DNA from 3 places in the Streptomyces sp. NPDC087844 genome. Region 2 is predicted to be linked to each of the others. Evidence: riboswitches for the same ligand, from Rfam matches in the RefSeq annotation. Region 2 holds a riboswitch; each other region holds the start of a gene.
What was found. A riboswitch is a leader RNA that binds a small molecule or an ion and turns the genes downstream of it on or off. The one in region 2 is predicted to bind thiamine pyrophosphate.
Positions count from the first base shown of each region.

Region 1: it holds a riboswitch for thiamine pyrophosphate, as region 2 does, so the genes downstream of both, thiC (phosphomethylpyrimidine synthase ThiC) here and ACIOKD_RS19425 (thiamine ABC transporter substrate binding subunit) in region 2, are expected to answer to the same signal.
Region 3: it holds a riboswitch for thiamine pyrophosphate, as region 2 does, so the genes downstream of both, thiO (glycine oxidase ThiO) here and ACIOKD_RS19425 (thiamine ABC transporter substrate binding subunit) in region 2, are expected to answer to the same signal.

Region 1 is NZ_JBIUVD010000017.1:19,592-29,366, reverse strand. Features, by position in the region: gene ACIOKD_RS28675 (metallophosphoesterase family protein) at 86-1,312, shown strand; gene ACIOKD_RS28670 (hypothetical protein) at 1,497-2,369, shown strand; gene ACIOKD_RS28665 (helix-turn-helix transcriptional regulator) at 2,634-3,710, shown strand; gene ACIOKD_RS28660 (DUF397 domain-containing protein) at 3,809-3,994, opposite strand; gene thiC (phosphomethylpyrimidine synthase ThiC) at 4,633-6,552, opposite strand; TPP riboswitch at 6,545-6,701, opposite strand; gene ACIOKD_RS28650 (YibE/F family protein) at 6,773-8,254, shown strand; gene ACIOKD_RS28645 (SsgA family sporulation/cell division regulator) at 8,417-8,857, opposite strand; gene ACIOKD_RS28640 (IclR family transcriptional regulator) at 8,957-9,682, opposite strand.
Region 2 is NZ_JBIUVD010000009.1:101,682-111,456, reverse strand. Features, by position in the region: gene ACIOKD_RS19470 (peptidoglycan DD-metalloendopeptidase family protein) at 1-209, opposite strand, end outside; gene rpsB (30S ribosomal protein S2) at 560-1,558, shown strand; gene tsf (translation elongation factor Ts) at 1,710-2,546, shown strand; gene pyrH (UMP kinase) at 2,759-3,532, shown strand; gene frr (ribosome recycling factor) at 3,653-4,210, shown strand; gene ACIOKD_RS19445 (phosphatidate cytidylyltransferase) at 4,210-5,358, shown strand; gene ACIOKD_RS19440 (hypothetical protein) at 5,468-5,680, opposite strand; gene ACIOKD_RS19435 (DUF6233 domain-containing protein) at 5,746-6,087, opposite strand; gene rlmN (23S rRNA (adenine(2503)-C(2))-methyltransferase RlmN) at 6,348-7,454, shown strand; TPP riboswitch at 7,493-7,598, shown strand; gene ACIOKD_RS19425 (thiamine ABC transporter substrate binding subunit) at 7,677-8,777, shown strand; gene ACIOKD_RS19420 (ABC transporter permease) at 8,753-9,775, shown strand, end outside.
Region 3 is NZ_JBIUVD010000003.1:409,535-419,309, reverse strand. Features, by position in the region: gene pknB (Stk1 family PASTA domain-containing Ser/Thr kinase) at 1-767, opposite strand, end outside; gene ACIOKD_RS08745 (thiazole synthase) at 981-1,775, opposite strand; gene thiS (sulfur carrier protein ThiS) at 1,779-1,985, opposite strand; gene thiO (glycine oxidase ThiO) at 1,982-3,238, opposite strand; TPP riboswitch at 3,236-3,349, opposite strand; gene ACIOKD_RS08730 (hypothetical protein) at 3,402-3,746, shown strand; gene ACIOKD_RS08725 (NAD(P)/FAD-dependent oxidoreductase) at 3,826-5,055, shown strand; gene ACIOKD_RS08720 (Rv2175c family DNA-binding protein) at 5,203-5,574, shown strand; gene thiE (thiamine phosphate synthase) at 5,700-6,350, shown strand; gene metF (methylenetetrahydrofolate reductase [NAD(P)H]) at 6,521-7,444, shown strand; gene ACIOKD_RS08705 (hypothetical protein) at 7,502-8,524, shown strand; gene ACIOKD_RS08700 (phytoene desaturase family protein) at 8,591-9,775, opposite strand, start outside.

The DNA of each region.
Region 1 (9,775 bases), on a different contig from region 2:
CGCGATCCGCATTCCTATGATGGGCGGACGACACCGCGGGCCGCTGCGACCAGGCAGTCCGACGCGGTGCAGATGCGGCGCGATGGTGGTGGAGGGGTCGATGACTCAGGGGGCCGGTCAGGGACCCGAGATGCGGACGCCGACGGTGCGCGACTTCCGCGTACCGGCGTACGTCCACGAAGCCGGTCCGTACGCGCAGCCACCCGGACCGCACCCGGCACCGCCCGGGCAGTACGACCGGCCGGCCGAACCGTACGACCGCTCCGCCGAGCCGTACGACCAGGCCGCCGACCCGTACACCGGACCCCCGGAGCCGTACGTCCGATCCGGTTCCTACGCGGGCGGGCCGCCGCACGGTGAGGCCGGCGTCCCCGCCGCCGAGCCGGAGGGCTACACGCCGACGGAGCGCGATCTGCCGGTCATCAACCGCGGTGACACGGTTCAGATGCCGGTCGACCCCGAGGCCGGGCAGATTCCGCAGCCCGAGGAGGGACCGGGTCCGCTGTACGTCGTCGGTGACGTGCACGGGTACTTGGACGAACTCGTCTCCGCGCTGCACGAGAAGGGGCTCATCGACCTCGAAGGCCGCTGGGCGGCCGGCACCTCCCGGCTGTGGTTCCTCGGTGACTTCACCGACCGAGGCCCCGACGGGATCGGCGTCATCGACCTCGTGATGCGGCTGTCCGCGGAGGCCGCCGCGGTCGGCGGCTACTGCAAGGCGCTGATGGGCAACCACGAACTGCTGCTCCTGGGCGCCAGGCGGTTCGGGGACGCCCCCGTCAACTCCGGCGCGGGAACCGCCACCTTCCAGGCCGCCTGGCTGCTCAACGGCGGCCAGAAAACCGACATGGAGCGTCTCCAGGACCATCATCTGCAGTGGATGGCCCGCCTGGACGCGATGGAACTGGCGGACGGGCATCTGCTCGTGCACTCCGACACGACCGCCTATCTCGACTACGGCGACTCCATCGAAGCGGTCAACGACACCATCCGCGAAACCCTCACCCGCAATGACCCGGACGAGTGCTGGGACCTCTTCCGCAAGTTCACCAAGCGCTTCGCGTTCCGCGACGACGGCGGTGCGCAGGCGGTCCGCTCCCTGCTGGAGACCTACGGCGGTTCACGCATCGTCCATGGTCACAGCCCCATTCCGTATCTCCGGGGCGAAGTCGGATCGGAGGACGGGGAGAGGTCACCGGCTCTCGCGGTCGAAGAACCTCATGTGTACGCCGACAAGCTCGCGATCGCGATGGACGGCGGCGTGACCATGGCCGGAAAGCTGCTGGTCCAACAGCTCCCCCTGGATAGCTGAGCGTTCACGGGGCACACGTCCTGCGATGGAGGACGCGTGCGGTCCCGGGGCAAATTCTGGAAACCCCCTGTCACCCTGTGCCGTCATCGCTCTACCATCGGCTTATCCGTAGCAGGCTCCCCTCCGTTTCTGCCCGACGGCTCGTCAGCATGCCGAGTCACCCAGCCCTACGGAGCATCGGGGGATGCACATGAACAGCGTTCCGCAGCACCTGCTGAACGAGGACCGCCAAGAGTACGAGCGGATCCTCGACGAGGCGCTGCGCTCCGCACCACACCGTCCGGAACTCGCCGCTGTCGGTCAGCGGCTCAACCCCGAACAACTGCGCACGATGGCACTCAACGCCACCGCGCTCATCACGGCCGCCGCGGCGAGCGAGTACCAGCACTATGTGAAGGTTCGCGAGGAACTGCGCCAGCCGGCGCCGTCCGCCCCTCCCGTCCGCGAAGGATCCACCAGTTCCTCGGATCCGGGCACGAGCGCGGTGGGGCTCGCCACCGCCATGGGGGAAGTCGCCGAGACCGCGGGGGCCGGTGCCGCCGCGGTTGTCGCCGTGCTCGCCCCGGTCCTCGCCGGCACCGCCGCGGCGATCTTCCTGCTCGTCGGCTACATCCTGAAGATGCTCGACCCCCAGCCGGGCATCGCACGGACCCTTCTCACCACCGGCTGGGTCTTCGGCGCCATCACGGCGGTCTCGATCCTGGTCGCCGCCGTCTGCCTGCTGCTCGCCGCACTGCGCAACGGCGCCAGTTCGCTCCAGGCCGGTGTGCACGGCGAGCGGAGCGAGGAGGTCACCCTGGCCAGGGAAGCCTGGCACGAAGCCCTCCTGGAGCGCGGCCTCATGCCGTTCCTCAGGGAGGCTCTCGCCGGCCCGGGTACAGCGGCACTCGGCCGGACGAAGCCGACGGCACCTGTCAGCCGGATGCCGCAGCTCGGCTACGACCGCCCCGGCTTCAGCAGCCCTGACGGGGGTGCGGCAGCGGGTCCCCGCCCCAGCTACTCAAGCCCGGACTTCAGCAGCCCGGACTTCGGGGGACCGGAGCACGCTCCGGAGTAGGGTCCGGGCCCGCCGATACCGCCCGTCCTGGCAAGAATGATCGACGACGGAAATCCGTCGTCGATCTTTTCTTTTTACGTCCCCCCAGTTATGTCGCCAGAGCGTGCGCTTCGCCAGAGCATGCACTTACGTCTCCTGCGTCATGTATCACCACGATAAAAAAATAGGGCCCCGCCGTAAATCAAGCCCCATAAATCAACTCTGCTGCACAGATTCGCAGGTGGGCTTGTTTTATTCGTGCGCGCGAAGGATGCTATATGCCATGTGGCAATCCAGCAGCACGCACTCAGTACACAAGCAGGCAGGCTGGCGGCGTTGAGTCAGCAGGCGCTGAGCCTTGCGGCTCATGGGGTCCAGGCGTTCGGGGCGGCAGCAGACAGTGTCCTCACCATCCGCCGAGCAGCCGTAAGCGGCGTGCCTGGTCGCCTTGAGGCCACTAGCCTACTGACGGACAACGCCAACAGCGTCAGGACGGAGACCTCGGTGCCACAGGAAGAGCCCGGATTCCAGCGTGCACGACTGCGTGACCGCCTCAAGAAGGCGAGGGAGAGCGCGGGGCTGAAGCAGCGTGAGGTGGCGGAGCAGCTGGACTGGTCACCCTCGAAGGTGATTCGGATCGAGGCGGGCACGGTCGGCGTGTCGGTCACCGACGTGCGGGTGCTCGCGGAGCACTACGGGATCACCGAGCAGGCGCAGGTCAAGGTGTTGACAGACATGGCGCGTGCCGCACGACGGCCGCCGTGGTGGGACCAGTACCGCCCGTGGGTGACCCAGGACTTCGAGACGTACCTCGGATACGAGAGCTCCGCGTCGATCATCAGAAACTTCGAGCCCAACCTGGTGCCCGGCCTGCTGCAGACCGAAGAGTACATGCGTGTGGTCCTGAACCGGCTCGACTTCGGGACGGAGAAGACCGAGCAACTCGTGCAACTGCGCCTGGAACGCCAGGACCGTCTTATTCAGCCGGATGGCCCGGAGTCCTTCTTCATCCTGGACGAAGCCGTGATCCGCAGGACCGTGGGATCACCCGAGACCATGGACAAGCAGTTCGAAAAGCTGCTGACAATCAATGAGATGCCGAAAGTCACGGTACTGACCGTCCCCTTCAGCGTCGGCATCTATCCGCGCTTCGGCTCGCCTTATGCCCTCTTCGAGTTCCCCGAGGACGAGGACGAGATGGTCGTCTACTTGGAGAACCCAGACGGCGAAGCCATTCTGAGCGAGAAGGCTCTTGGGCGCACGTCACAACGTCGCCCGACAGACTATCTCGATATCTTCTGGGATGTGGAGAGGGGGGTCGCGACTGAAGTGACGAGAGAGTTTCTGTTCGGTCAGGAGTGACACTGAAGACAGCAGGGGAGCATGTCACGGAACGTCACTGGCCGACCTGAAAACAAACCCGAAGAGCCAGCAGAGCAAGCCGCTAAAAAGCAAGGTCCTCAATCGGAAATTTTCAGCTCAGAAAGGAATGATCGCCAGGCATGAGTACTGAAACCCAGTAGCGCCCGGTCGGGAAAATGTGAATCGCGAACGGCTACGTGATCAGCGAGAGCCACCTCGACGCAATTTCCTCCGTTAGTGGCCGAGCTCTTCCGCCATCGCACCTCAGCATCCTCGACTCGCATGCAACCCCCATGTCTGCACCAACCATTGGATGGCGATGCCGAGGCATTTCGGCATCCAAATCATTATGGGCGCCGACATCAGCACTGCCAAGATGCACGCGAGCGCCCAGCACATGACGATAAATGGAGGTATATGGCCCGCAAACACAATAAAATATCGGCCTCGGTGCTCAAACGCCTGGCCGAAAAGAAACCAAGATTGTTCCGAGTGAACACAGCAAAAGGGAGCCCGGCGACCCGGCCGGCAAGCTTCAGGTCACGGACTCCCTCACGCCAAGCACCCTCGTCTGCGAAACCGAAAGGAGCTCTGCCATGGAGTCTACAGACTCCATCTCGGAGGGCTACTCACCACACAAGACCAGCTCAACGAACTGGAAGCAATGGGCGCGCACCGCAGGCGCCAACGCATTCAAGGGAGCCTGCACGGCACTTGGGGCCGGAGCAGTCTCGTTACTGATCTGGTGGCTCGAAAAGAAATAGCGTCCCTCTTTCATCACCGGCCTCATCCGCGAGCCGGCGTCGGCCGGACCACCGAGGTCCTGGAAAGCATCGTCCAGGACCTCGGCACCACGGCACCATGACCGTTCGATCGGCCAAAGAGGCGCCCGTACGGCACCCGAGCCGACGGGCGGCCCGTTTCAGTCGGCCATGGGCAGATAGACCCGGTTACCCGCGGCGGCGAACTCCTTCGACTTCTGGAGCATCCCGTCGGCGACCTCCTCGGGCGAGGCCCCCGCGGACGCCGTACCGCCGAACTGCTCGTTGATGCTGTGGCTGATCTTCATAGAGCAGAACTTCGGCCCGCACATGGAGCAGAAGTGCGCCGTCTTGGCCGGTTCGGCCGGCAGGGTCTCGTCGTGGAACTCCCGGGCGGTGTCCGGATCCAGGGCCAGGTTGAACTGGTCCTCCCAGCGGAACTCGAAGCGGGCGTCCGACAACGCGTCGTCCCACTCCTGTGCGCCCGGATGTCCCTTGGCGAGGTCCGCCGCGTGGGCCGCGATCTTGTAGGTGATGACACCCGTCTTGACGTCGTCACGGTTGGGCAGGCCCAGGTGTTCCTTGGGCGTGACGTAGCAGAGCATCGCCGTGCCCCACCAGGCGATCATCGCGGCACCGATGCCGGAGGTGATGTGGTCGTACGCCGGGGCGATGTCGGTCGTCAGCGGGCCCAGCGTATAGAACGGAGCCTCCTCGCAGATCTCCTGCTGAAGGTCGATGTTCTCCTTGATCTTGTGCATCGGGACATGCCCCGGGCCCTCGATCATGGTCTGTACGTTGAAACGCTTCGCGACCTTGTTGAGCTCTCCGAGGGTGCGCAACTCCGCGAACTGCGCGGCGTCATTGGCATCCGCGATCGACCCGGGCCGCAGCCCGTCGCCCAGCGAGTACGTGACGTCGTACGCGGCGAGAATCTCGCAGAGCTCCTCGAAGTGCTCGTACAGGAACGACTCCTTGTGATGCGCCAGGCACCACGCCGCCATGATCGAGCCGCCGCGCGAGACGATGCCGGTCTTGCGGTTCGCGGTCAGTGGGACGTACGGCAGACGCACACCCGCGTGGACGGTCATGTAGTCCACACCCTGCTCGGCCTGCTCGATGACCGTGTCCTTGTAGATCTCCCAGGTGAGTTCCTCGGCACGCCCGTCGACCTTCTCCAGTGCCTGGTAGAGGGGGACCGTGCCGATGGGGACGGGGGAGTTGCGCAGCACCCACTCACGGGTGGTGTGGATGTTGCGGCCGGTCGACAGGTCCATCACCGTGTCGGCGCCCCAGCGCGTCGCCCACGTCATTTTGTCGACCTCCTCCTCGATGGAGGAGGTGACCGCGGAGTTGCCGATGTTGGCGTTGACCTTCACCAGGAACCGCTTGCCGATGATCATCGGCTCGATCTCCGGATGGTTGACGTTGGCCGGTAGCACGGCCCGGCCTGCCGCGATCTCCTCACGGACGACCTCCGGGCCGACGTTCTCCCGGATCGCCACGTACTCCATCTCCGGCGTGACCTCGCCCCGCCGTGCGTAGGCGAGTTGCGTCACCGCCTGCCCGTCACGGCTCCGGCGGGGCAGACGCAGGCGCCCCGGGAAGACCGCGTCGAGGTTGCGCAGTCCGCCGCGCGGCGAGGTGTGCTTGATCCCGTCGTCCTCGGGGCTCACAGGACGGCCCGCGTACTCCTCGGTGTCGCCACGGGTGATGATCCAGTTGTCGCGCAGGGGCGCCAGACCCCTGCGTACGTCGGTGTCGACGACCGGATCGGTGTACGCGCCGGAGGTGTCGTACAGGGTGACCGATTCACCGTTGGTGAGGTGCACCTGACGGACCGCCACCCGAAGATCGGGGCGCGAGCCCGCGACATACGCCTTGTGCCAGCCGATGGACTTCCCGGCTTCATCGTTACCGGCTTCATCGTTACCGGTTTCATCGTTACCGGCTTCGTCGTTCTCGGGCGAAGCAGCTGCGCCGTCGTGCTCGGCCGCCGCGGACAGCTCGGTTCCGTCGGCCGAGGCGGGCGCCCCGCCCGTCTGACTGGAGACAGGCGTGCGTACGTCCTTGTTGGTCATGAGACCTACTCCCTACGCCGGCATTACCCGGTAACAGGTTCGGCGGTCGACGCAGCGTTTCCCGTCCGGCGATGTTCCACGTGAAACATCGCGGATACGGAGGTCAGCGCCCTCTCAGCCCGGTGCTCCGAGCTCCCGCGTGTGCAAAGGTGCTTCCACGCTAGCGTCACAATGGGCGCGGTGAACAGTGGGCCTCTCTCGTTCTTGCGATGATCGGTCGGTGACCACGACGCAGCAGCCCCCACTTCCGCCGTCCGAATCGCCCCACGGACACGGCCACGACGGCCACGGTCACGGCGGCGGACCTGGACATGGATCCCATGGCCCCGGAGGCGGTGGCGACCGGCCCGGCGGTGGCGACGGCGACGGACCTGTCGGCGGCGGGCACGGCCACTCGCACAGTCATGGCCCCGCGGCCCCTGTCTCCATGCACCTGCGCAAGATCATCGCGGCGGTGCTGATTCCTTTCGCCGTGGCGGTCGTTGTGGGTCTCGCTGTGCTCTGGCCGGGCGGCGCCCCCGGTCATGAGCGCACGGGTGTCGGCTTCGACCGGCAGACCCAGCAGGCCACCGTGACCAAGGTCGACAAGGTCGACTGCAAGTCCGTGAACGCCTCGGGCGGGACTCCGACCGGTGACACCTCGACGGCCGAGGGCTCATCGGCTCAGCAACAGGACTCAGGCACCTGCAAAAAGGCGACGATCCGGGTCGACTCCGGCAAGGACAAGGGCCGTACCTTCACGGAGATCGTCCAGCCGGACTCCTCGCGCCAGTTGGAGCAGGGCCAGGAGGTGATCGTGGCGTACGCGCCCGACGCCCCCAAGGAGCTCCAGTACTCGGTCACCGATGTGAACCGCAAGCTCCCCATGGCGCTGCTCGCCGGCATCTTCGCCCTCGCCGTGGTCGTGGTGGGCCGGATGCGCGGTGTCATGGCGCTGATCGCGCTGGCCGTCAGCTTCATGATCCTGACGTTCTTCATCCTGCCCGCGATCCTTCAGGGGTCGAATCCGCTGGTCGTGGCGGTCGTCGGGGCCAGCGCCATCATGTTGATCGCGCTCTACATGTGCCACGGTCTCTCGGCCCGGACGTCGGTCGCCGTACTGGGCACGCTGCTGTCCCTGGTGCTGATCGGGCTGCTCGGCTCAGTGTTCATCGACTGGGCCGCGCTGACCGGCAACACCGACGACAACACCGGCCTGATCCACGGCCTCTACCCGTCCATCGACATGAGTGGTCTGCTGCTCGCGGGGATCATCATCGGTTCGCTCGGAGTGCTCGACGACGTCACGGTGACCCAGACGTCGGCGGTCTGGGAGCTGCACGAGGCCAACCCGACGATGGGCTGGCGAGGGCTGTACCGCGCGGGCATCCGTATCGGACGCGATCACATCGCGTCTGTCGTCAACACGCTCGTCCTTGCCTACGCGGGCGCGGCGCTGCCTCTGCTGCTGCTTTTCTCCATCGCGCAGAGCAGCGTGGGGGCGGTGGCCAACAGTGAACTGGTGGCCGCGGAGATCGTCCGCACGCTCGTCGGCTCGATCGGGCTGGTCGCCTCGGTGCCGGTCACGACGGCGCTCGCGGCCCTGGTGGTCTCGGCCGACCGCCTGGGCGACGCTGCCCCGGTCCAGCAGCCGCAGCCGCAGCCGCAGTCCGGGGCGAAGGCACCGCTGCGCGGTGGGAGCGGCCGCCGCCGCAAGCACTGAAGCCGGCACGGCACCGGGGCTGACCGTTTTTCTGGGCCCCGGAACAGGGACACCGCCCGCGCGGGACCGGCTGTCGGCCGACCGCGGGCGGCGGGCGGTGCGCGGTTGGGCAGCGGGCGGCGACAAGCGCGGAAGCGTTCCCTCACTTCGGCCGCCGCCACGTCACCCCGCGCTCTGTTCCTCCGCCAGGATGCGGTCCAGGGCCTCGTCCAGATGCGTGTCGAAGCCGGCGAGGGAGCGCTCCTGGCCCAGCGGGACCAGCCGGTCCGTACGGTCGAGGAACGCCAGTAGAGGTGCCGTACCGCAGCGGAACAGAGCCTGGTCGACGCCCACCTGAAGCCGGATCAGCACATCGCCGAAACTCTCGGAGTCCGAGGGAGTGATGTGCACGTCTCCGTCCCCGCACGGCCGGCCCACACCGTCGATCAGCAACTCCCGGCCGAAGGCCCAGGTCACCGGAGCGTCACCGGGCAGGTGGAAGGTCAGACGCACGGCATAGGGATCACAGGTCTCGTAACGCAGCTCCACCGGAATGCGGAAGGAGAGCTCCTCCGAGACGACGAAGCTCATCATGACCTCTGCCTGTACTACCGACTCGCGCATCGCCTACCCCGTCGTTTGCCGTCCATGGCCGGGAATCGTCCACCTAAACACTTCTGGCATCTTGCTTAACGTGTACACCAGATCACAAGGAGTGAGTTTTCAGATGCTGATAGAGACGGAGAGCGTCCCCAGCAACTGGTCGATCTCGCTCTGCAGTCGCCGCGCCGCGGGCAGCAGTCGATCGGCCTGGTGGGAAGGCATGGAGATGGCCACCGTGGCCGCCGTGCTGCCCAGCGTGAGCGGGATCGCGGCGCAGACCGTTCCCAGCGCGTACTCCTGACGTTCGATCATGGGCTGCATACGTTTGGTCGATTCGAGACGGCGAATCAAGGTCTGATCGTCACGCACCGTGTACGGCGTGACGGATCGCACGGGATAGCGGGATAGGTGGTCCCTGCGCCCCTCCGCGTCGAGCTGGGACAGCAGACACTGGCCGATCGCGTGCGCGTGCCCCGTCTCCCGGAAGTCCGCCCACTCCTCGACCGCGGGGTTGCCCGGGGTGTCGGCGACGCACTGGACCTCGATCTCCCCGCCGCGGTAGACCGCGTAGTAGACGGGCGCACCGATCGAATCGCGCCAGCTTCCCAAGGCATCGGCGATCGTGCTGCGACGTTTCTGCTGGGCGCCGCTGCGGCTCAGCCGCTCGGCCGCCTCGCCGAGGAAGAACAGTCCCTTCTCGCGGCGCAGATATCCCTCGTGCACCAGGGTGCGCAGCAGGTGGTACGCCGTGGGGAGAGCGAGTCCGGCTTCGCGAGCCAGTTGCTTCGCGGGCGCCCCGTGCTCGTGACGCGCGACGGACTCCAGAAGACGCATCGCACGCTGCACCGAACCGATGAGGGTCGTGGGATGCGGCTCGGAGCCGGAAACCTTCGGTCCTGCGGGTGCGGTGTCAACCGTGGCCAAAGGTCACTCCCGAAG
Region 2 (9,775 bases):
GGCCAGGCGCGGCCGACGGCGGGGATTGGCGGATCCGCACCGCCGGAACCCCCACCGCCGGAACCCGTGCCGGAACCGCCGCCGGAACTCCCGCCGGAACCCGGGCCGAGGTCACCGACCCCGGCGGTGGCCGCGGGCCCACCGAGCGCGAGGCTCAGCAGGAGGCCGAGCACCAGTACGGCGGCCACCGTCATGGCACGCGCGGTCATGGCCGGGGCCGGCACTGTCATGGCAGGCCGCGACGCCGGACGCGTACGAAGGAAATGATCTGCTCGCATGCGAGAACCGTGCCTTGAATGGCATGAAAAAAGGGATCATGGCCGGGATCTGTGGAGTACCCGTCGGTTGTGGACAGCGGCGTCACCCGGCACCCCGTGGGTCCCGTACACTTCTTGTGGCGATCCGGGTCACCGGGTCGACTTCGCACGCCCCGACATCAGGTTGTCAAACAGCCGATGTCAGCGCCCCTCGGTCCCTCGTGGCAAGGCGCAATGCGGGCGTCAGGCGCGACCGCCGTCCGGCGGACGCGGTACAACCGAGAACACCAAGGAGTACGGCCATGGCCGTCGTCACGATGCGGGAGCTGCTGGAAAGCGGCGTCCACTTCGGTCACCAGACCCGTCGTTGGAACCCGAAGATGAAGCGCTTCATCTTCACGGAGCGCAACGGCATCTACATCATCGACCTGCTCCAGTCGCTGTCGTACATCGACCGCGCCTACGAGTTCGTCAAGGAGACCGTCGCCCACGGCGGCACGGTCATGTTCGTCGGCACGAAGAAGCAGGCGCAGGAGGCCATCGCCGAGCAGGCGACCCGCGTCGGCATGCCCTACGTGAACCAGCGCTGGCTGGGCGGCATGCTCACCAACTTCTCGACCGTCTACAAGCGTCTGCAGCGCCTCAAGGAGCTTGAGCAGGTCGACTTCGAGGATGTGGCCGCGTCCGGCCTCACCAAGAAGGAGCTGCTCGTCCTCTCCCGCGAGAAGGCCAAGCTGGAGAAGACCCTCGGCGGTATCCGCGAGATGTCCAAGGTGCCCAGCGCCGTCTGGATCGTGGACACCAAGAAGGAGCACATCGCGGTCGGTGAGGCCCGGAAGCTCCACATCCCGGTCGTCGCCATCCTCGACACCAACTGCGACCCCGACGAGGTCGACTACAAGATCCCGGGCAACGACGACGCGATCCGCTCCGTCACCCTGCTCACCCGCGTGATCGCCGACGCCGTAGCCGAGGGCCTCATCTCCCGTTCCGGTGCCGGCAAGGCCGCCGAGGGTGACAAGGCCGCGGGCGAGCCGCTCGCCGCGTGGGAGCGCGACCTGCTCGACGGCGGCGAGAAGAAGGCCGACGAGACCGCTGCCGAGGCGCCCGCCGCCGACGCTCCGGCCGCTGACGCCGAGGCCCCCGCTGCTGACGCTCCGGCCGAGGCTGAGGCCGCTGTCGAGGCGCCCGCCGCTGAGGCCCCCGCCGCCGAGGCTGAGGCTCCGGCTGCCGCTGAGGCCTCTGCTGAGGTCCCCGCCGCGGCCGAGGCTGAGAAGCCGGCCGCGGCCGAGCAGGCCTGACGATCCAGCGTCACGGTTGAGTGAGGGCGGGCGGCGCCTGGTGCGTCGCCCGCCGTTCACCCCCAGCCCGTAGATCTTCGGTGGACGCCCGCCCGATCAGCGGCGGACGCCGACTCCGAGACTTCGAACTCCGAGAAGAGATTCACAGATCATGGCGAACTACACCGCCGCCGACGTCAAGAAGCTCCGTGAGCTCACGGGCGCCGGCATGATGGACTGCAAGAAGGCGCTGGACGAGGCCGACGGCAACGTCGACAAGGCCGTCGAGGCGCTGCGCATCAAGGGCCAGAAGGGTGTCGCCAAGCGCGAGGGCCGCTCCGCCGAGAACGGCGCCGTGGTTTCCATCATCGCCGACGACAACACCTCCGGTGTCCTGGTCGAGCTGAAGTGCGAGACGGACTTCGTCGCCAAGAGCGAGAAGTTCCAGGTCGTCGCCAACCGGATCGCCGAGCACGCCGCCGCGACCTCCCCGGCCGACATCCAGGCGTTCCTCGCCTCGGAGATCGAGTCCGGCAAGACGGTCCAGGCGTTCGTCGACGAGGCCAACGCGAACCTGGGCGAGAAGATCGTCCTGGACCGCTTCGCCCAGTTCTCCGGCGCCTACGTCGCCGCGTACATGCACCGCACCATGCCCGACCTGCCCCCGCAGATCGGTGTCCTGGTCGAGCTGGACAAGGCCGACGCCGCCCTCGCCAAGGGCCTCGCGCAGCACATCGCCGCCTTCGCGCCGAAGTACCTCTCCCGTGAGGACGTTCCGGCCGAGGTCGTCGAGACCGAGCGTCGCGTCGCCGAGGAGACCACCCGCGCCGAGGGCAAGCCCGAGGCCGCGCTCCCGAAGATCGTCGAGGGTCGCGTCAACGGCTTCTTCAAGGAGGCCACCCTCCTCGGTCAGCCGTACGCGCTCGACAACAAGAAGTCCGTCCAGAAGGTCCTGGACGAGGCCGGTGCCACCCTGAAGCGCTTCTCGCGCATCAAGGTCGGCATCTGAGTCCGTACCGCGATCGACGCGCGATCCCGCTAGGGTCGACAGCAGTCGTCCGTGTCGGTCGCGCAGACCGTCACGCGCGGGCGTGAACGGACGACAGCAGATCTGACGAGGAGGCCATTGCCGCGCATGGGATGCGAACAACACCCCACCGGCAGTGGCCTTCTTCGTATGTGCGACCCGTATGTGCGACACGTAGAAGAGGCGAGATCTCCATGACCACCACCAAGGCCGCCGACAAGGACGAGAAGAGCGACACCGGCAAGGGTTCCGGCCGTTTTCTGCTGAAACTTTCCGGTGAGGCGTTCGCCGGTGGCGGAGCGCTCGGCGTCGACCCCGACGTGGTGCACAAGATGGCCCGGGAGATCGCCGCGGTGGTCCGCGGTGGTGCCCAGATCGCCGTCGTCATCGGGGGCGGCAACTTCTTCCGGGGGGCCGAGCTCCAGCAGCGCGGCATGGACCGGGCCCGCTCCGACTACATGGGTATGCTCGGCACCGTCATGAACTGCCTGGCCCTCCAGGACTTCCTGGAGAAGGAGGGCATCGACTCGCGCGTGCAGACCGCCATCACCATGGGGCAGGTCGCCGAGCCGTACATCCCGCTGCGAGCCGTGCGGCACCTGGAGAAGGGCCGTGTGGTCATCTTCGGCGCCGGGATGGGCATGCCGTACTTCTCCACGGACACCACCGCCGCCCAGCGCGCCCTGGAGATCGACGCCGAAGCGCTGCTGATGGGCAAGAACGGTGTGGACGGGGTCTACGACTCCGACCCCAAGACCAATCCCGAGGCGGTCAAGTTCGACGCGCTCAGCTACGGCGAGGTCATCACCCGCGACCTGAAGGTCGCCGACATGACCGCGATCACGCTGTGCCGCGACAACAAGCTCCCGATCCTCGTCTTCGAGCTTCTCGCCGAGGGCAATATCGCTCGGGCGGTCAAGGGTGAGAAGATCGGCACGCTTGTGGGTGACCAGGGCAGTCGGGCCTGACCGGGGGATGGACAATGTCCTGCCGGTCGGGAACCGTTCAGGAACAAGACGCGACGCAGCCGGCCGCCTAACCGCCAGGGAACCGCAGCCGGGCCTACTCAAGACACGCAGGAGCAAGTGGTGATCGAAGAGACCCTCCTCGAAGCCGAGGAGAAGATGGAGAAGGCCGTCGTGGTCGCCAAGGAGGACTTCGCCGCGATCCGCACAGGCCGTGCGCACCCGGCGATGTTCAACAAGATCGTGGCGGACTACTACGGCGCGTTGACCCCGATCAACCAGCTGGCCTCGTTCTCGGTGCCCGAGCCGCGTATGGCCGTGGTGACCCCGTTCGACAAGAGCGCGATGCGCAACATCGAGCAGGCGATCCGCGACTCCGACCTCGGCGTCAACCCGAGCAACGACGGCAACATCATCCGGGTGGTGTTCCCCGAGCTCACCGAGGAGCGCCGCAGGGACTACATCAAGGTGGCCCGCACCAAGGCCGAGGACTCCAAGATCTCGATCCGTTCCGTCCGCCGCAAGGCCAAGGACGGCATCGACAAGATGATCAAGGACGGCGAGGTCGGCGAGGACGAGGGCCGCCGTGCGGAGAAGGAGCTCGACGACACCACCGCGAAGTACGTCGCGCAGGTGGACGAGCTGCTCAAGCACAAGGAAGCAGAGCTGCTCGAAGTCTGATGAACGACTCTTCCTGGGGGGCACCGCCACAAGCCGGGCACTGGGGGCCGTCCGACCAGAGGCCTGGCCAGGGGGCTGCCCCGGCGGGTCCCGCGTACGATGCGCACCACGCGCAGCAGACTCGCCCCATGCCCATCGTGCCCGACGTACCCGCGCATGGCGGAGACCAGGATGACGACCGGGGGGCCGCTCGGACGGGCGGCCCCCCGTTCCGCGACGAGACGCCACCGCCGTCGGCGCCGCCGCCGCCGTTCCAGGCTTCGTCGCAGCGCCCGCTGAATCCGCAGGAGCCCATGACCAGCGCCGCACAGCCCGCACCCGCGCCGCAGAAGAAGAGCGCGGGCCGCGATCTGGGGGCTGCCATAGGGGTCGCTGTCGGGCTCGGCGTGGTGATCGTCGCGTCGTTGTTCGTCGTCAAGGCCCTCTTCGTCGGCGTCATAACGGTCGCTGTCGTGGTCGGCCTGTGGGAGCTCACGTCGAGGCTCGCGGAGCGCAAGGACATCAAGGCGCCGCTCGTGCCGCTGGCGCTGGGCGGTGCGGCGATGGTCGTCGCCGGTTACGTCCGCGGGCCCGAGGGCGCCTGGGTGGCGATGGCGCTCACCGCGCTCGCGGTCCTGGTCTGGCGGATGACGGAACCGCCCGAGGGTTACCTCAAGGACGTCACGGCGGGGGTCTTCGCGGCCTTCTACATTCCGTTCCTCGCCACGTTCGTGGCGATGATGCTCACCGCGGACGACGGTGCGTGGCGCGTCCTCACGTTCCTGCTGCTGGCCGTGGTCAGCGATACGGGCGCGTACGCCGTCGGCTGGCGCTTCGGCAGGCACAAGCTCGCCCCGCGCATCAGTCCCGGCAAGACTCGCGAGGGCCTGCTCGGCGCGCTCGGCTTCGCGATGGTGGCGGGCGCGCTGTGCATGGAGTTCCTCATCGACGACGGCACCTGGTGGCAGGGGCTCCTTCTGGGCCTCGCGGTCGCGGCCAGCGCCACGCTCGGCGACCTCGGCGAGTCGATGATCAAGCGGGACCTGGGCATCAAGGACATGGGCACCCTGCTCCCGGGCCACGGCGGGATCATGGACCGACTGGACTCGCTGCTGCCCACCGCTCCCGTGGTGTGGCTGCTGCTGGTGCTCTTCGTCGGATCGGGCTGACCGGATCGATCTGACTGGACCGATCTGACCGGTCGATGTGACTGGATCGATCTGATCGGACCGCTCTGATCGGACCGAGCGCCGCGTGACCCGGGAGACCCCCAGCCGATCAGGGCCGGGGGTCTTCGGCGTCCGGGCCCGCCGGGGAGTACTCGTGCGGACGGCCACCCTGCCACTTCACCCACCGCGGGTCGTCCAGCAGCTCCCAGGCGTCGTCCGGCAGGCCCGCCCGGCGCAGGAACTCGACCAGGTCGGTGTCGCTGTGGGCGAGGCCGAAGACCCGGCCGTGAATGGTGACCCGGCGCCCGCGGGCGCCCGTCATGCGGTGCACGACGATGGGCGCCGCGTCCGTCCCGTTCGTGTTCTCGTCCTGCGGCCGTTCGCCGTTCACAGCACACCCAGATCGTTGTCGGGTCGGCAGTAGGGGCACGCGGTGATGCCGTCCTCCGTGAGAGCCCGGAGCGCCTGCTCGCGGGGCAGCGGTTTCGTGTTCTTGCCGGCCATGCCGCAGTCACTCCTGTGGACGGCGTCGGGGGTGGCTCTGCCACCCGCTCTCCGCAACGCGAGCTTCCAGCCGGGCGTGGGTTTGGGTGGTGTGCGCGCGGTACGGGCAGCGGCTGCCTCCTGACGTTCGAGCTCGGCGATGGTGTCGTCTGTGCGGCGCAGCTGCCAGGCCAGCCATTCGCGGACGCTGCGCAGGCGATCCAGGCGAGGCACTTTATCGGACACGCGTTCGATTCTAGGTCCAAGTGTGGCCTAGATGGCAACGCCCCCGGCGGAAGAGGCCCGTGAACCCGCGAGGAGAGCAGGCCCGTGAGCCCGCGAGGAGAGCAGGCCCGTGAGCCCGCGAGGAGCCGTGGAGGGCGGGGGCAGGCAGGCGCGGCTGTGGGGGTGTGGTCGTAGAGGTGCGGTGACCGCCCTGTGTGACCGCACACTCCGGGCTCCTGCGGCCCAGGTCACATGATTCGATCTGCGACACTGGTACAGCCATGCCTAAGCCCGGAGAACTCACATTCGTCGCCCCCCGCGGAGCCAAGAAGCCGCCGCGGCACCTTGCCGATCTCACGCCCGCCGAGCGTAAAGAGGCCGTTGTCGCGGTCGGTGAGAAGCCGTTTCGTGCCAAACAGCTCTCGCAGCACTACTTCGCGCGGTTCGCGCACGATCCCGAGCAGTGGACCGACATCCCTGCCGGCTCGCGCGCCAAACTGCAGGAAGCCCTGCTGCCCGAGCTCATGACGGTCGTGCGGCATCTGTCCACCGACGACGACACCACCCGCAAGACCCTCTGGCGGCTCTTCGACGGCACCCTCGTCGAGTCCGTGCTGATGCGCTACCCGGACCGGGTCACCATGTGCATCAGCTCACAGGCCGGCTGCGGGATGAACTGCCCGTTCTGCGCGACGGGACAGGCCGGCCTCGACCGGAACCTGTCGACCGGCGAGATCGTGCACCAGATCGTCGACGGCATGCGGTCGCTGCGCGACGGGGAGATCCCCGGCGGCCCGGCGCGGCTCAGCAACATCGTCTTCATGGGCATGGGTGAGCCCCTCGCCAACTACAAGCGGGTCGTCCAGTCCATCCGGGCCCTCACCGACCCGGAGCCGGACGGGCTCGGGCTCTCGCAGCGCGGGATCACCGTCTCGACCGTCGGTCTCGTCCCCGCCATCAACCGGTTCGCCGACGAGGGCTTCAAGTGCCGGCTCGCCATCTCCCTGCACGCACCGGACGACGAGCTGCGCGACACCCTCGTACCGGTCAACACGCGGTGGAAGGTACGGGAAGTGCTCGACGCGGGCTGGGAGTACGCGGCCAGGTCGGGGCGCCGGCTCTCCATCGAGTACGCGCTCATCCGGGACATCAACGACCAGGCGTGGCGTGGTGACCGGCTCGGGCGGATGCTCAAGGGCAAGCCGGTGCATGTGAACCTGATCCCGCTGAACCCCACGCCCGGTTCCAAGTGGACCGCCTCGCGGCCCGAGGACGAGAAGGCGTTCGTCGAGGCGATCGCCGCTCATGGTGTGCCCGTCACCGTCCGGGACACCCGTGGCCAGGAGATCGACGGGGCGTGCGGACAGCTCGCGGCCACCGAGCGGTAGGCTGACGGGCGCAGTACTTTTCGTACGACGACATCTTCATATTCCGACAGGGGAGCGCCACAGCGCTGAGAGTGCGGGACAGCCCGCAGACCCTCTGAACCTCGCCCAGGTCATTCTGGGTAGGAAGTTCGGTCACTACTCAAGCTGTTGCGCCCTGCCCGGGATCCGATCGAGGTCCCCGGCAGGGCCGCGTCTCTTCCTGGTCAACCCAGGAGGAATCGAGTGAGCAACAAGAGCAACACCCTCAGGACCACCGCCGTGGTCGCGGCCACCGGGCTCGGTCTCGCCGCGCTCACCGCGTGCGGGTCGTCCGACGAGGGCTCCGGCGACGAGGGCTCCGGGTCCAAGACCGTCACCCTCGTCAGCCACGACTCCTTCGCCTACACCAAGGACGTACTGAAGGCGTTCGAGAAGGAGTCCGGGTACAAGGTCAGGGTCCTCAAGGACGGCGACGCCGGGCAGGCCGTCAACAAGGCGATCCTCACCAAGGACAACCCGCAGGGAGACGTCTTCTTCGGCGTCGACAACACCCTGCTCTCCCGCGCGCTCGACAACGGACTGTTCCAGTCGTACGAGGCCGAGGGCGCCGACGGCATCCAGGCTCAGTACCGGGTCGACCAGGGCAAGCACCGGGTCACGCCCATCGACTCCGGTGACATCTGCGTCAACTACGACAAGGCCTGGTTCAGCGAGCACAAGCTGGCCCCGCCGACGTCCTTCGACGATCTGATCAAGCCCGAGTACAAGGATCTTCTCGTCACCGAGAACGCCTCCACGTCCTCGCCGGGCCTCGGCTTCCTGCTCGGCACCGCCGCGAAGTACGGCGACGACGGCTGGGCGGGCTACTGGAAGAAGCTCAAGGCCAACGGTGTGAAGGTCGTCGACGGCTGGGAGCAGGCCTACAACGAGGAGTTCTCCGGGTCCGCCGGAGGCAAGAAGGCCAAGGGCGACCGCCCGCTCGTCGTCTCGTACGCCTCCTCGCCGCCCGCCGAGGTCATCTACGCCGACCCCAAGCCGAAGACCGCGCCGACCGGTGTCGCGGACGGCACCTGCTTCCGCCAGGTCGAGTACGCGGGCCTGCTGAGCAACGCGAAGAACACCGAGGGCGGCAAGGCGCTCATCGACTTCCTGATCGGCAAGCGGTTCCAGGAGGACATGCCGCTCAACATGTTCGTGTACCCGGTGGTCGAGGGCGCCAAGGTGCCCGACGCGTTCACGCAGTACGGGCCGGCGGCCGCGAACCCCGAGACCCTGGCCCCCGCCAGGATCGCCGACAACCGTGACGAGTGGGTCAAGTCATGGACCTCGCTCGTACTGAAGTAGAGCCCGGCGCGCGCCCGCGCTCCCGCCCGCGCCGGGGGAGCGTGGCGCGGCTCGGTCTTATGGCCGTGCCCGTCGCGTTCTTCGGGGTCTTCTTCGCCTATCCGGTTGCCGCGATCACCGTTCGGGGGCTGAAGGTCGACGGGGTCTGGCGGCTCGGGCGGATCTGGGACGTGCTCGCACAGCCCGACATCCGGCACGTCCTGTGGTTCACGACCTGGCAGGCGCTCGCCTCGACCGCGCTCACCCTGCTGATCGCGCTCCCCGGCGCGTACGTCTTCGCGCGCTTTGATTTCAGGGGCAAGCAGATCCTGCGGGCCGTCGTCACCGTGCCGTTCGTGCTGCCGACGGTCGTCGTGGGAACGGCCTTCCTGGCGCTGCTCGGGCGGGGCGGGCTGCTCGACGAGCTGTGGGGCGTACGCCTGGACACCACCGTGTGGGCCATCCTGCTCGCGCACGTCTTCTTCAACTACGCGGTCGTCGTCCGCACGGTCGGCGGCCTCTGGTCGCAGCTCGACCCGCGGCAGGAGGAGGCCGCGCGGATGCTCGGCGCCTCACGGTTCGCGGCCTGGCGCGGGGTGACGCTCCCGGCGCTCGGCCCGGCCGTGGCCGCCGCCGCCCTCATGGTGTTCCTCTTCACCTTCACCTCCTTCGGCGTCGTGCAGATCCTCGGCGGCCCCACCTTCTCCACGCTCGAAGTCGAGATCTACCGGCAGACCTCGGAGATCTTCGACCTCTCGACGGCCGCCGTGCTGACGCTCGTCCAGTTCGCCGCGGTGGGCGCGATCCTCGCCGTCCACGCCCGGACCGTACGGCGGCGGGAGACGGCCCTGCGGCTGGTCGACGCCGGAGCGACGGCGCGACGGCCGCGCGGGGCGGGGCAGTGGGCGCTGCTCGCGGGCGTCCTCGGCTCCATCGCCGTCCTGCTCGTCCTGCCGCTCGCGATCCTGGTCGAGCGCTCGCTCGACGCCCCCGGATTCGGCTACTACAAGGCGCTCACC
Region 3 (9,775 bases), on a different contig from region 2:
GCGGTCGCCGAGGTGACCAGCTCGTCGAGTTCGTGGGCGAGGCCCGGCACGAGCGCCGACGGCGGGGGCACGTCCTCGTGGAGGTGCTTGTAGAGCACCGCCGCGGGTGAGTCGCCCGAGTGCGGCCGGTCGCCGGTCAGCATCTCGAAGAGGAGGATGCCGCACGCGTACACGTCCACACGGGGGTCGGCCGTGCCGTGTTCTATCTGCTCCGGCGCGAGATACGACACCGTGCCCAGGATGGCGCCCGTCGTGTGGGTGACCGTGTCCACGGCCCGTACGAGCCCGAAGTCCGCCACCTTCACCCGGCCGTCGTCCCCTATCAGGACGTTCTCCGGCTTCATGTCGCGGTGCACGAACCCGGCACGGTGCGCGGCGCCGAGCGCGGCGAGGACCGGCTCCAGGATGTCCAGCGCGGCCCGCGGCTGGAGCGCCCCGCGCTCGCGCAGTACGTCGCGAAGGGTGCATCCGGCCACGTACTCCATCGCCAGATAGACGTAACTGCCGTCGGTGCCCTGGTCGAAGACCTGCACCACGTTCGGGTGGGCGAGCCTGGCCACCGACTTGGCCTCGCGGATGAAACGGTCGACGAACGAGGCGTCGGCCGCCAGGGTCGGGTGCATCACCTTGAGCGCGAGCACCCGGTCGAGGCGGGTGTCCACGGCCCGGTAGACCGTGGCCATCCCGCCGACCGCGATGCGGGCGTCGACGCGATACCGACCGTCGAGCACATGCCCGACCAAGGGGTCTTGAAGGGTCGTATCCACGCAGGTGAGTGTACGAGCCACCACTGACGGAGCCGCCCGTGCGGGCGATTCCGGGGCGGTACTGAAGCCGAGCTGTGACGCATCTCGCACGCCGGCCGACCGGCTACGGCTTACACGTTCGGGACGGATTCGGACGCGCGTTCCGGCCAGAACTCGGAGAAAGCAGCGAGGCGGGAGGAGGTGTGAGGCGGCATGAGGAAGTGCGCGAGAACCTCAGAAAGCGGGGCGTTCCGGATCGAGTCGCGCGATGCCCTCCGACGTGGACGAGGCCTCCGCGAAGTGGCGGCGCGGAATGCGCCCCGCCCGGTACGCGAGGCGCCCGGCCTCGACCGCGTGCCGCATGCCCTCGGCCATGAGGACCGGCTCCTGCGCCCGGGTCACCGCCGAGGCGAGCATCACACCGGCGCACCCCAGCTCCATGGCGAGCGCCGCGTCCGACGCCGTGCCGGCTCCCGCGTCCAGAATGACCGGTACGCACGCGTGCTCCACGATCAGCTGGAAGTTGTGCGGGTTGCGGATCCCGAGCCCCGACCCGATGGGCGACCCGAGCGGCATGATCGCGGCGCAGCCCACGTCCTCCAGCTTCCGTGCGAGGACCGGGTCGTCGTTCGTGTACGGCAGGACCGTGAAGCCGTCGTCGACGAGGGTCTCGGCGGCGTCGAGCAGCTCGATCGGATCGGGCAGCAGTGTGCGCTCGTCGGCGATGACCTCCAGTTTGACGACGTCCGTGCCGAGCGCCTCGCGCGCGAGGCGGGCCGTCAGGACGGCCTCCCCGGCGGTGAAACAGCCCGCGGTGTTGGGCAGTACGCGGATGCCCAGCCGGTCGAGCACGGAGAGGACCGAGCCATGGGACCCGGGGCTCACGCGCCGCATGGCGACCGTCGTCAGCTCCGTGCCGGACGCGACGAGCGAGCGCTCCAGGACGTCGAGGCTGGGGGCACCGCCGGTGCCCATGATCAGACGGGACGCGTAGGACGTACCGCCGAGGACGAAGGGGTCGTCGGCCATGGGTCAGCCTCCTTGGACGGCGGTGAGTACTTCGACGCGGTCGCCCTCGCGCAGGAGGGTCGTCGGCCACTGCGTGCGCGGGACGACGGTCTCGTTGAGGGCGGCGGCGACCCCGGAGGGGGCCGCGCAGAGAGCGGTCACGAGGGTGTCGAGAGCGGTGTCGGCGGCGAGTTCCCGCCGCTCCCCGTTGACGAGGACGGTCACGCTCATGCGGGCTGCTCCGTGCGTGCGACGGCGTCGAACCGCCGGGGAGTGAACGGGCGGGCCTCCTCCGGGAGCTCGCCGGTGGTCAGGGCGTGCGCCAGGGCATCGCCGGTGACCGGGGTGAGCAGCACCCCGTTGCGGTGGTGGCCGGTCGCCAGGAGCAGCCCGGGGAGTTCGGTCGGGCCGAGCAGGGGCGCGTTGTCGGGGGAGCCCGGGCGCAGTCCGGCGCGCGTCTCGGTGAGCGGCAGCTCGGTGATGCCGGGAACGAGTTCGTGGGCGTCCCGCAGCAGCTCGTACACGCCGCCCGCCGTCACCGTGGTGTCCCAGCCCAGCTCCTCGCTGGTCGCGCCGACGACCAGCTCGCCGCTCTCGCGCGGCACGAGGTAGACGTGGCTGCCGCGGACCATGGCGCGCACGGTCCGGCTCAGGAAGGGCGCGTTCCGGCCGCGGAGCGCCGAGGCCCGCTCCGGCATGGCCAGCCGCAGCACCTGCCCCTTCACGGGCCGCACCGGCGGCAGTACGTCCTCGGGCACACCCGCGAGACGTCCGCTGAGGCTGCCCGCGGCGAGGACCACCTGCCCCGCGGACAGCTCCGTGCCGCCCGTCGTGACAACTCCGGCCGCGCGGTCCCGTACGACGGTCAGCCGCTCGGCCCACGTCCGGTGGAAGACCACTCCGGCCCGTTCACAGGCCGTGACCAGAGCCGCGGCGAGGCGCCGCGGGTCGATCTGGTGGTCGCCGTCCACCCGCAGTCCGCCGCGCACCCCGGGCGCGAGCATCGGCTCCAGGCGGCGGCACTCGCGGCCGCTCAGCCACTCCGACTCCAGGCCCGAGCGGCTCTGCAGGGCGTGCAGTTCCCGCAGGTGGGCGCGGTCGTCGGCGTCGAGTGCGACGGTCAGCGTGCCGCACCTGCGGTATCCGAGGTCCTGGCCGGTCGCCTCGGTCAGCTCCGCGACGAAGTCCGGATAACGGTGCGCCGAGGCCAGGTTGAGGCCCAGCAGGGTCTCCTCGCCGTAGTGCAGCTCCGTGACGGCGGCCAGCATCCCGGCCGCGACCTGCGCGGCGCCACCGCCGGGCTCGGGATCCACCAGCGCGGTCGTCAACCCGTGCCGCGCGGCCCGCCAGGCGGTGACCAGGCCGATGATTCCGCCTCCGACGACCAGAACGTCGGAGGTAGGGCCATCGACGCCGTGACCATCGACGCCGTGACCATCGGCGGCCAGGACGTGGGGTGAAGGTGCTTGTGGTGTACGCGACATGGGCGTCCAGCCCCTCCCTTCGCCGGCATGACCCGGATCAGGTTCGTACGGTCGGAGGCCGTCCCAGCCTCCCTCTCAGCCCGGTACGTCCGGGCTCCCGCGAGTGCTTTACGTTGGCCACCCTAGCTCTTCGCCTCGCACCTCAGTAAGGGAGCCTCACGGCATGGCCCGCTCGCTCGACGGACTCGTTCTCGCCCCCGTGGCCGACCAGGCACCGGGGCAGGTGGGTACGCGCACCCGGTTCTCGTACCACGAGCGGGACGGCGCGGTCTGGGCCGAGTACGCGGGCGGCGACGTCGTGCGCGGCCACCTCGTGGGCACCCGCGAGGGCGACCGGCTCGACTTCCGGTACGTACAGCTGAAGACGGACGGAACCACCTCGTCCGGGCACTGTGTGTCCCAGGTCGCCGAGACCCCCGACGGCCGGGTGCGGCTGGCGGAGACCTGGGAGTGGGAGTCCCAGGAGGGCAGCGGGACGAGTGTGGTCGAAGAGGTCACCAGGAGCTGACGCCGTGCCGGAGGCTGTGCGACAGCTCATCGACCGTGCCCCTGACCGACGATCTCACCGATCTGTCTATGGTGACCGGGTGAGCGAGCTGACACAGGAAACGGGCCCGGCGGCGCGCGTACGCGTCGTGATCGTCGGTGCGGGCATGGCCGGCGTGCAGACCGCCGTCGCCCTGCGGGAACAGGGCTTTCCCGGCAGCGTGACCCTGATCGGCGCGGAACCCCACCGGCCGTACGACCGCCCGCCGCTCTCCAAGGCCGTACTGCTCGGCAAGGCCGAGGGATCCGCCTTCGACGTCGACTTCGAGAACCTCGACGTGGAACTGCGCCTGGGTCTGGAAGTCACCGGCGTCCGCCCGGCCTCCCGCGAGCTCGACACGGCCCAGGGACGCGTCCCGTACGACGTCCTGGTCGTCGCCACGGGGGCGGAACCCGTCCGGCTGCCGGGCACCGAGGGCGTACCCGGTGTCCATCTGCTGCGCACCCTCGACGACGCCGAGCGGCTGCGCCCCGTCCTCGCCGGGCAGCACGACATCGTGGTGGTGGGCGCGGGGTGGATCGGCGCGGAGTTCGCCACGGCGGCGCGTGAGGCGGGGTGCGCGGTGACCGTCGTCGAAGCCGCCGACCGGCCGCTCGTGGGCGCGCTGCCGGCCGAGGTGGCCGCGCCCATGGCCGCCTGGTACGCGGACAGCGGGGCGTCGCTGCGCACCCACGCGCGCGTGGAGCGCGTCGAGCCCGGCGCGGTGGTGCTGGACGACGGTTCGCGGCTGCCTGCGGGCGCCGTCGTGGTCGGTGTCGGGGCACGGCCGGCCACGTCCTGGCTGGCCGGTTCGGGGATCGAACTCGGCGCCCACCGGGAGATCGTCGCGGACGACCATCTGCGCACCTCCCTCCCGGACGTGTACGCGGTCGGCGACTGCGCCTCGTTCCCGTCGGGGCGCTACGGCGAGCGCCTGCTGATCCACCACTGGGACAACGCGCTCCAGGGCCCGCGCACGGTCGCGGCGAACATCGTGGGGGAGACGCCGGCGCCGTACGACCCGGTGCCGTACTTCTGGTCGGAGCAGTTCGGCCGCTTCGTGCAGTACGCGGGGCACCACGGGGCCGCCGACGCCCTGCTCCGGCGGGGGGATCCGGCGGGGCCCTCCTGGTCGGTGTGCTGGCTCCGCGAGGGCCGCCTGGTCGCGGTCCTGGCGGTGGGGCGCCCCCGGGACCTGGCGCAGGGCCGCCGGCTGATCGAGTCGGGCACCCGAATGGACCCCGCCCTGCTGACGGACCCGACCCGCCCCTTGAAGGGGGCCGCGCTCTAGCGCGCCGCGCTTCCGCGGGGAGGTGTTTCGTCGTCTGCGACCAGCCACAGACGGCCCGTACCGGCGAACGGCCTGGTGTGTGCCCGGTCACGGTGGAGCGGGCCGCCCGGGTACCGGGTGTCAGTGGGAGATGGCAGGCTTGTCCTCGTGACCGAGATTGACGCAAAGATCGATGCTCTCGTCCCCGCCTGGCTCACCCTCCCCGACATCGCCGAACAGTTCGGCGTCGAGGTGACGCGCGTCCGGCAGCTGGTCAGGGAAGGCCAGCTGATCGCCGTACGACGTGGTGAGAACCGCGCGCTGCACGTCCCCGCCGCTTTCATCGACGTGGACGAACAGAAGGTCGTCAAGGGCCTCGCAGGCACCCTGACGCTCCTGCGGGACGACGGCTACAACGACGAAGAGATGCTGGAGTGGCTCTTCACCCCCGACGAGAGCCTGCCCGGCACCCCCGCGCAGGCTCTGAGTGAGAATCGCGGCACGGAGGTGAAGCGCCGCGCCCAGGCGCTCGCCGTCTGACCCGAGCACGACGCAGATCCGCATCGCCGCACGGCGTACGGGCCGCGGGCCGCGAACTGTGAAGACAGGAGTGGGCCCGCGGCCCGTACGCCACCGACACCAGACACCACACGGGGGACCCACGCATGCCCGAACCCACCGCACGCGCGCAGCTCGCCGACGCCCGGGTCTACCTCTGCACGGACGCCCGCAGGCGCCAGGGAGACCTTCCCGCCTTCCTGGACGCGGTCCTCGCGGGCGGCGTGGACATCGTGCAGCTGCGCGACAAGGGCATGGAGGCGGCCGAGGAACTCGACCACCTCGCGGTCCTCGCGGACGCCTGCCGCCGGCACGGCAAGCTCCTCGCGGTGAACGACCGGGCCGACGTCGCCCACGCCGCCGGAGCCGACGTCCTGCACCTCGGCCAGGGAGACCTCCCCGTCCCCGCGGCCCGGGCGATCCTCGGTGACGAGGTCCTGATAGGCCGCTCCACGCACGCCGGACCGGAGGCCTCGGCCGCCGCCGTCCAGGACGGCGTGGACTACTTCTGCACAGGCCCCTGCTGGCCGACCCCCACCAAGCCGGGCCGCCACGCGCCGGGCCTCGACCTGGTCCGGCACACGGCCGCGCTCGCCACGGACCGCCCCTGGTTCGCCATCGGCGGCATCGACCTCGGCAATCTCGACGAGGTGCTCGAAGCGGGTGCCCGCCGGGTCGTCGTCGTACGGGCGATCACCGAGGCCGACGACCCGGGCTCGGCGGCGGCGGAGTTCGCCAAGCGGCTCCGGGCGGCGTGAACCGCGAGCGCCGGACAGAGCAGCACGGAGCGGGACAGGGCAGAACAGATACGTGCCGATCCGGGATCGGTCGAGCGCCGGTTGTCCGAGGAGTGGACAACAAGTCGGCAAATCGGGCAAAGTTCCCGCATCCGGTTGGGGGACTGCCTGCCCCTGGCTAACCTGCGGGTATGGCCCTCGGATCTGCTTCCACCAGGACTGACCGCGCACGCACCGTGCGCGACATGCTCGCGACCGGAAAGACGACCTTCTCGTTCGAGTTCTGGGCGCCGAAGACCGAAAAGGGCGAGCGGAACCTGTGGAACGCGCTGCGCAGGGTCGAGGCGGTCGCCCCCAGCTTCGTCTCGGTGACCTACGGCGCCGGCGGCACCACCCGCGCCGGCACGGTCAAGGCGACCGAGCAGATCGTCTCCGACACGACGCTCACCCCGGTCGCCCACCTCACCGCGGTCGACCACTCCATCGCGGAACTGCGCAACATCATCGGCCAGTACGCGGACGCCGGGATCCGGAACATGCTCGCCGTGCGCGGCGACCCGCCCGGCGACCCCATGGCCGACTGGGTGGCGCACCCCCAGGGCCTCACCTACGCGGCCGAACTGGTCCAGCTCATCAAGGAGTCCGGCGACTTCTGCGTGGGTGTCGCGGCCTTCCCCGAGATGCATCCGAGGTCCGCGGACTGGGACGCGGACGTGGCGAACTTCGTCGACAAGTGCCGGGCCGGCGCCGACTACGCGATCACGCAGATGTTCTTCCGGCCGGACGCCTACCTGAGGCTGCGTGACCGGGTCGAGGCGGCGGGCTGCGATACTCCGGTCATCCCCGAGGTCATGCCGGTGACGAGCGTGAAGATGCTGGAGCGACTGCCGCAACTCAGCAACGCCTCGTTCCCGGACGCCCTGAAAGAGCGGATCCTCACAGCCAAAGACGATCCGGCGGCTGTACGCTCCATTGGCATCGAGTTCGCCACGGAGTTCTGCGCGGGGCTGCTGGCCGAGGGAGTCCCCGGACTGCATTTCATTACGTTGAACAACTCCACCGCGACGCTGGAAATCTACGAGAACCTGGGCCTGCATCATCCACAGCAGGCCTAGACCGGTCGCATCGTGATACGACACACTGCGTAGCGGCCATCTGGGAGAGGGGCGTACATGGGCTGGACGGTCCTCTACATAGCATTCGGCATCGTCGCGCTGTGGCTGCTCGGCGAGGTCCTGCTGCAGTACAAGGCGCGGCTGCGCTGGCGGCTGCTGGCCTTCGGCGGCTTCCTCGGGGTGGTCATCGGTGTCCTGATCCCGTCGGTGGTGGTCATCGGTCTGGGTGCTGCCGCCTTCGCCGTCGGGCAGACGTACGTCACGCTGTCGTTCCGCAGTGGCTTCGCGGCCGGCTGGGCCGTCGCCGGACGGCCGGGCGTCACCAAGCGCCGCCGCGGCGAACCCGAGCGCCAGGAACCGACCCTGGAGGTCACGGACCTCCAGGCCGCGCAGAGCGGAACGTATCCGCAAAACGACTTCGGCCGCAGCGAGAGCTTCGGCGGGGACGACGCCTTCGGACGCGAGGAGTCGGTCTTCGGGCAGCGCCCCGCGAACGCCGCCGAGTCCACCGCCGTCTACGAGCCGCAGCCGCTGCCCGACGACACCGGCCAGTACGGCGTCTACAGCGAAGCCGCCTACGCGGCGGCCGCCGACGCCGCGTACGCCGCCTCCGCGCAGGCACAGGCGCAGGGCGGTCAGGCGGACCAGGGCCAGGACCAGGGCCAGTCCCAGGATCAGTTCGCCCAGAACTACGGCTACGACGGCTACTCGGGCTACGACCAGCAGCAGTACGGCTACGACACCGGACAGCAGCAGCAGTACGCCGCCTACTCCGACCCGTACGTCGGCTCGCAGTCCTACGACGCTGCCTCCTACGGCCAGTCCTACGACAGCTCGCAGCAGCAGTACGGACAGCAAGGGCAGCAGGGACAGCAGGGACAGCAGGGTTACGAACAGGAGCAGTACGCCGCGGGTGCCTACGGCGGCGGCGAGAACACTCCGCCCGGCGGCGTCTGGGTGCCGCAGCAGCGGACCACCGAGGACCCGTCCGGAGGCGAACTCCCGCCGGAGCAGCCGTATCCGTACGAGGGCAACGGTCAGCAGCAGGGCGGGTACGACGAGCAGCAGTACCGGTACTGACGGGGGTACCGGTACCGGTACCCCCGTCAGTACCGGCGCGGTCTCACCCGGGGATCGCCCTCACCGTCACTGCGAACCCCTGAAGTCAGGCCCCTCCACGATCAGTCCGGCGACCAGCGACCCCGACATACCGGCGTGCGGAAGCCCGCCGCCCGGGTGCGCCCAGCCGCCGACCGCGAACAGGCCCGGTATACGGGTGGCATTGCCCGGCCGCAGGCGTGTGCCGCCCGCGCCGGCCAGCGCGGGCGCGGGCACCCCGCCGCCCGCGGCCCCGGTCTCCCGCTCCGTGTGCAGGGGCGTCCGCACCTCGCGCCACAGCACGCGCCCGCGCAGCTCCGGCACGGCCCGCTCCGCGGCGGCGACCATGCGATCCGCGAAGGCGTCGGCGGCGCCGGCCGCCGCCCAGTCGTGGCGCGCGAGGGACGGCACCGTCGCCGTGAGCACCACGGACTCGTGGGCGTCGTCCGGGCGCAGCAACGGATCGTCGGGACGGTCCACCCACACCGTGGGCCGCGGCGCCGCCGCACCCGCCTCGAAGATGTGGTCCAGCTCCTCGGCCCGGTCCGCGGTGTGCACGACCGTGCGATGCGCGGCGCCCGCCTCGCGCGGGCCGCGCAGGGCGAGACAGACCACGGCCTTGCCGCAGGACGGGGAGGCGGAGGGGGACGGGGACGGGGACGCGGGATGCGGCCCGGGTGCCTCGCCCGCGTACAGATCGTCGCGGCCCGTCAGGCCTTTCAGCAGCTCCGGCGGGCCGCCCACCACGAAGTCCGCGTCGGTGACGGTCCCGTCGCGCAGCTCCACGCCGGTCGCCCGGCCGTCCTTCTCGGTGACCGCGACGACCTCGGCCCCGAAGACGAACTCCACCCGCCTGGCCACGCACCGCTCGTGCACGGCCCGCGCCAGCTCGCGGATCCCGCCGCGCACGTACCACGCGCCGAAGGCGTGCTCCATGTACGGCAGGACGGCCGCGCTCGCCGGGACCGCGCCCGGGTCGAGGCCGTACGCCAGCGCGTAGCTCTCCAGGAGGGCGGTGAGGCGGGGGTCGCCCAGCTCCCAGGCACCGACCTCCGAGAGCCGGGTCGCCGTACGCGTGCGCAGCAGGCGCCGCTGCCGCAGCGCAGGGTAGGGCTCGCGCTCGCCCAGCACCTGCCAGTCGGGCCACAGCGGCTCCTCCAGGAGCGGCCTGCGCGTCCGGTCCCAGGCCTCGCGAGCCCGGACCAGGAAGTCGCCCCAGCGCTCACCCGCGCC